Regions from separate parts of the Jeotgalicoccus saudimassiliensis genome, predicted to be linked through region 2. Evidence: riboswitches for the same ligand, from Rfam matches in the RefSeq annotation. Region 2 holds a riboswitch; the other holds the start of a gene.
What was found. A riboswitch is a leader RNA that binds a small molecule or an ion and turns the genes downstream of it on or off. The one in region 2 is predicted to bind thiamine pyrophosphate.
Positions count from the first base shown of each region.

Region 1: it holds a riboswitch for thiamine pyrophosphate, as region 2 does, so the genes downstream of both, RZ44_RS02740 (YlbF/YmcA family competence regulator) here and thiD (bifunctional hydroxymethylpyrimidine kinase/phosphomethylpyrimidine kinase) in region 2, are expected to answer to the same signal.

Region 1 covers NZ_CCSE01000001.1:560,797-564,030, forward strand. Annotated here, with positions in the region: gene RZ44_RS02735 (ABC transporter ATP-binding protein) at 1-1,039, shown strand, start outside; TPP riboswitch at 1,107-1,197, shown strand; gene RZ44_RS02740 (YlbF/YmcA family competence regulator) at 1,326-1,760, shown strand; gene thiW (energy coupling factor transporter S component ThiW) at 1,912-2,379, shown strand; gene mutS (DNA mismatch repair protein MutS) at 2,432-3,234, shown strand, end outside.
Region 2 covers NZ_CCSE01000001.1:1,971,615-1,974,848, forward strand. Annotated here, with positions in the region: gene RZ44_RS09820 (transglycosylase family protein) at 215-1,078, shown strand; TPP riboswitch at 1,258-1,357, shown strand; gene thiD (bifunctional hydroxymethylpyrimidine kinase/phosphomethylpyrimidine kinase) at 1,437-2,231, shown strand; gene thiM (hydroxyethylthiazole kinase) at 2,237-3,007, shown strand; gene thiE (thiamine phosphate synthase) at 3,000-3,234, shown strand, end outside.

The DNA.
Region 1 (3,234 bases), 1.4 Mb from region 2:
AAACTTAAGAGAAGTGACGTTCTGGGCCAACCTGTACTCGGGGTTCATTCCTAAAATAATGAACATGCTGAACAACCTGTCATTTACGATAGTTGCAGGGGCAGGGGGGATTCTCGCACTGACGACAAACGGTGTTGTCACTGTCGGAATAATTGTCGTATTCGCGGAATACGCCCGCCAGTTTACGCGCCCGCTCGCTGATTTATCGAACCAGTTAAACCAGGTGCTCTCGGCAGTCGCAGGGGCAGAGCGCGTGTTCCACATTCTCGATACACCTGCCGAAAAAGATGACGGTAAAATTACTGATAAAACGATTCGCGGGCATATCGAATTTGAAAATGTGACGTTCTCGTACAGTAAACAGCAGCAGAAACCGACGATTAAAAATCTGTCATTCGACGTGAGTGCAGGCGAATCGGTCGCATTAATCGGTGCGACAGGTGCAGGGAAAACGACTGTCATGCAGCTGCTCGCCAGATTTTATGAGACGGACAAAGGACGCATTCTCGTCGACGGTGAAAACATTAAAGATTATACGAGAACGAATATCCGTTCACAGACAGCATTCGTGCTGCAGGACCCGTATCTGTTCGAAGCGACCATCCGCGAAAATATCCGTTACGGCAGAATGGATGCGACAGACGATGAAGTAATTGAAGCGGCGAAAGTGGCTAATGCCCACGACTTCATTATGACGCTCGAGCAGGGTTACGACACTGTGCTCGATCTGGATGAGGGCTTTATCTCACAGGGGCAGAAGCAGCTGATTTCAATTGCCCGTGCGTTAATTACAGACCCGGCAATACTGCTCCTTGATGAGGCGACGTCAAGTATCGACACGATTACCGAGTTGAAGATTCAGGAATCACTCGAACGTCTGATGAAAGGGCGGACGAGTATTATTATCGCCCACAGGCTGAATACCATTAAAGCGGTCGACCGTATATTCGTGCTCGGGCAGGGAGAAATGCTTGAAGCGGGAACAGAAGAGGAGCTGCTGAAACTGGAAGGCAAATACTACGATATGGTCAATCAGTAAATAGACCGGTTGCCGGAAATTTTACAAGCTGCACAAACTTGAGTTAAGATGGAATCAACTGAATAAAGCACACCACTGGAGGTGCCCTTATGGGCTGAGAAACACTCTTAATACCTGATCTGGATTATGCCAGCGTAGGGAAGTGGCATAGATTCGTTATGCACACTCCAGGACTAGAGTGTGCATTTTTGTACTTTGACAAGCGAATCAGGAGATTTACATTTAATAAATGGGAGCTTTCATATATAATGAATGATATATAACAACTAAAAGGTGGAACTTCTAAATGTATACAAAGGATGAAATAATAGAAGAGGCGAAAAAGCTTGGTAAAATGATGTCTGAAACTGAGCAGGTCGAGTTCTTTAAAAAAGCGGAAGAAAAAATTCATGAGAATCAGGAAATCCGTGAAAAAATGGCCAGCCTGAAAAGTCTTCAGCAGCAGGCAGTAAACTTCCAAAACTACGGTAAGGAACGTGCTTACAAAATGACGGAAGAAAAACTTGCTAAAATCGAACAGGAATTAGACGACATGCCGCTTGTAGACCAGTTCAAAGAATCACAGGCAGGCGTGAACGAGCTTCTTCAAATGGTTTCGCACGCAATCAGCTCAACTGTAACGAGCGAAATTATCGAATCAACAGGCGGAGATTTGATGCAGGGCGAAACAGGTGCTGCAATCCGCAACAAGCCGAACCGCGATCCGGATCAGTTTAAATAAGCCGCATATTAAATGGTGTTGAAATCTCTTGATATAAGAGCATTTCAGCACCATTTTTCTTTTTTATTTAATTGAACTCATACGGCCCCATAAACAAACAGCACAGCCAGACTAAAAAGGAGGAACTACAATTAATAAACTTACTAAAAATATGACCTACACCGCAGCTTTCGTCGCTTTAAACGTAATTTTAAGTACAGTCGTTACGATTCCCATCGGCATTATCAGGGCAGCACCGGTTCAGCATCTCATCAATGTGCTCGGTGCGGTTTTAACCGGGCCGTGGGTCATCGTGCAGGCGTTTATCTCGTCGACCATCAGAGTACTATTCGGTACGGGTACAGTGTTCGCGTACCCCGGCAGTATGATCGGCGCGCTCGCGGCCTGGCTCCTGTACAAATACACTAAAAAGCTGTCGCTCGCAGCCATGGGTGAAGTACTCGGCACCGGCGTCATCGGTGCCCTCAGCCTGTACCCGCTCATCATCGTTTTAGAACTCGATGAGAGCCTGTTCACGATTGTCGCAGCAGCATTTCTCGTATCGAGCTTTATCGGTGCGGGGCTCTCTTTTATCATCCTGAAACAATTGGAAAAACACGGGGTCTTACTGCGGATATAAGCATGCACGCGTGTTATAATAATACGACAAGATTAATTTAGGAAGTGTTAAAATGCGGGAACCAACACCGATGATGAAGCAGTATTTTTCAATTAAGGATAATCATCCGGACAGTCTGCTTTTATTCAGACTTGGAGATTTTTACGAGCTCTTTTACGACGATGCAGTCACTGCAGCGAAAGTGCTCGAAATTACATTAACTTCACGCGATAAAAGCAAGGATCCGATACCGATGTGCGGCGTGCCGTACCATTCTGCGCGTAACTATATAGCGAAACTGATCGACAATGGATATAAAGTAGCAATCTGTGAACAGATGGAAGATCCGACAGAGACAAAAGGCATGGTCAAAAGAGAAGTGGTCCGTGTCATAACGCCCGGAACATTAATTGATGACTTCGGCATGGATGACGGGGCGAGCAACTTCATTCTAGCAGTGCATGAGACGGATGAGAGAACAGAAGTCAGCTATGCGGATATTTCGACAGGTGAAATTTTTGCGTTTTCAACAAGTGACGAGACGGAACTGAAGAGTGAAATTGAAACGCTCGGTGCCCGTGAACTTGTCACGAACGCTGAAAGTGAACATATCATTCACCGGATTTATAATGACCCGCCGCTTTACACGGTTTTTGAAGCGGATGAGCCGGCGGATTACGACTATGAAGATGATATCGATGAGCATCGTGCAATCAATCTGCTGTTAAACTATATACGAAAGCAGAACATGCAGGAACTGAAGCATTTAAAAACGGTTGAAAAACACCGCATCAATACGTTTATGAAACTGAATTATGCAGCCATCTCGAACCTTGAACTGCTGGAAAATATTCAGACGAAAAAAGTGAAAGGTTC
Region 2 (3,234 bases):
ATTGTCATGACGGCAGTCAGATTGATGTAATATATCACACAGTTTAGAAATGAGTTTGTAACAAACTTGTAAAATAAGTACGCTCTTTTTATATTGCTGTAACCTACAAAGTGAAAATATCCTCTATAATGTGAAACAGTGCTAACAAACGCGATGACGAAATCAGTCGTAAATATATAATTAAGATAAATTATTTTTGGAGGAATTTTCAATTATGAAGAAAGTTTTAGCTTTAGGTGCAGCAGTTGCTGTGTCAACAACAATTGCGTACAGTGCAGAAGCGGCATCTCATACAGTAGAATCAGGAGACTCACTTTGGGCTCTTGCTGAAGAAAATAACGTAACTGTCGAATCAATTAAAAAAGAAAACAAATTAACTTCTGACATCATCATTCCTGGTCAGATTCTTGAAATCGGCGAGAAGGAAGAGAAAGAAGAAGTTAAAGAAAATAAAGAAGACAAAGAAGACAAAAAAGAGAAAACTGAAGTTTACACAATCGAAGCGGGCGATACATTATTTGAAATCGCAGTTGAATTTGATGTAACTGTTGCAGATCTCAAAGAGTGGAACAACCTGTCATCAGACCTTATCTTTGCAGGTAAAGAATTAATCGTTTCAGGTGATGCTGTTAAAGCAGCAGCACCGGTTGCAGAAGCCCCGGCTGTAGAAACTGAAACAGAAACTGCAGCGGCACCTGTTCAGGAAGAAACATACGAAGAGCCTGCACAGGCACCTGTTCAACAAGAGCCGGTTCAACAGGAACCTGTTCAGCAGCCTGCGCAACAACCTGTACAACAGCCAGCACAACAAACTCAAAACGTCAGCACAAACAGCTCTAACAACAGCGGTTTAAACTGGGGTGCTTTAGCAGCATGTGAATCAGGCGGTAACCCGAGCGTAGTAAGCTCAAATGGTTTATACCACGGTCTTTACCAGTTTGACGCTCAAACTTGGCAGTCAGTAGGCGGATCTGGTGTAGCTTCAAACGCATCAGCAGCTGAGCAGACTAAAAGAGCACAAATTTTATACAACCAAAGAGGTTCACAGCCTTGGCCTGTATGTGGTGCAAGACTGTAATATTAATACATTCGAAAGACCGGGATTTTTGTCCCGGTCTTTTTTGTGTTAAAACAACTATTGTAAAATTAAATCAGCCGTGGTGTCATGCCGCTGATTAGAGCGTCAGTGTTTAAGCGCCGCAACCTGTTTTGAGCTAAGCGTTAAATGTGTTAGGATTGTGTTAATAAATTCAATAAGAAATCCACTGGGGGCGCCGATACGGCTGAGATAGCAGAAGCTTGTCCCTTTTTACCTGATCCGGGTTATGCCGGCGTAGGGAAGTGCTGATGATAACAGGGGTATATCCGTATATACTCTGACACCATTCAACCCACTTCGCCGGAAGTGGGTTTTTTAATTACAGGAGGATATATAAATGAGTGGGTTACCAATCGGTTTAACTGTTGCGGGCACGGACCCGACAGGTGGTGCAGGTGTATTTGCGGATTTGAAGGCAATGCATTCACGAGGAGTGTACGGAATGGCCGCGGTCACGTCGCTGACAGCACAAAATACTTTAGGCGTGCAGGACGTTTACAACGTACCGGCGGATTTTATCGATAAAGAACTGAACAGCATCTTCTCCGATGAAGTGCCGCATGCGATGAAGACAGGTATGATTGCTGAAGCGGATATGATGGCTGTTATTGCAGAGTATGTCAGAAAGTACAATATTCCGTATGTAATGGATCCGGTAATGATTGCTACGAGCGGAGACCGTCTGATGACAGACCGGTCGATGGCGACGCTGATCGATACACTTATTCCGCTGGCAAATATTGTCACACCTAATCTGCACGAGGCTGAAAGTATTGCCGGTATGAAAATACAGTCAGAAAACGACCTTCACAAAGCACTGAAAGTTTTTGTGGATGATATGGGTGCGGAGAGTGTGATTATTAAAGGCGGTCATCTGGAAGGTGATGCGACTGACTATTTATATGACGGAAGCCGTATTTCAACGCTGTCGGCCAGTCGTATCGATACGGATCAGACACACGGGACCGGCTGTACATTCTCGGCAGTGCTGACTGCGGAACTGGCGAAAGGCCGTACAATTGAAGAAGCGTTTAAAACAGGAAAAGCATATATTACGAACGCAATTCAAAATTCACCCGGTATCGGCAAAGGAAGCGGCCCGGTGAACCATTTCAGTTATAAAGGAGACTGATTCCGATGATTGATGAATTAAGACAGGAACGTCCGCTCGTTGTCTGCATTACGAATGATGTCGTTAAACCGTTTACTGCAAATGGTCTGCTGGCGCTCGGTGCTTCTCCGATTATGAGCGGGGAATCTGATGAAGCTGCCGATATTTTAAAACATGCAGGTGCACTGCTGTTAAATATCGGAACGTGCACTAAAGAGAAACTGCCATTGTATGAAGAGATGGCCCGTTGTGCTAATAACTATAATATCCCGGTTGTTCTCGACCCTGTCGGCTACGGTGCTTCGGCGTTCCGTAAAAATTTCACTGATAAACTGCTCGGGAATTACGATATTGCACTTGTAAAGGGGAATGCAGGCGAGATACATGCGCTAAGCGGCCAAAAGACGCTCTCTAAAGGCGTTGATAACGTAACTGAAGGGAATACAGTTGAAATTGCGAAAACCGCGTATGATGTACTAAAAGTGCCGGTACTGGTGACCGGTGAAACGGATGCGTATGCTGATGGGAATTTAACGAAGACAATGCACAACGGTCATGAATATCTGGAAGTTATTACAGGCTCAGGATGCGTACTCGGTGCTGTAACAGCTTCATTTTTAGCGCTTGAGAATCAGCCGGAAAGCATTGAATATGCTGTCAGTCTGTACAATATCGCAGCGGAAAAGGCAGCGCAATACGCAGAAGGTCCGGGTACATTTTCAGTTAAACTGATTGATGAAATTTATAATTTTAAAACAGATGACTATAAAACGAAGAAGGTGAAAGTCCATGAATAAAAATATATTGCGGCTGTACCTGATCGCAGCATCATCCAGTTTTGAGAATCCGTTAAAAGATCTGGAGACTGCATTTAAATCCGGCGTGACCTGTTTTCAGCTACGTGAAAAAGGCGATAATATAAAGTCGGGACAGGAGCTGCTGGATTTTGCACTGGAAGTTAAAGCGCTGTGTAAAAAATACGCTGTGACATTCATTGTTAATGATAATGCGGAATTGGCAGAAT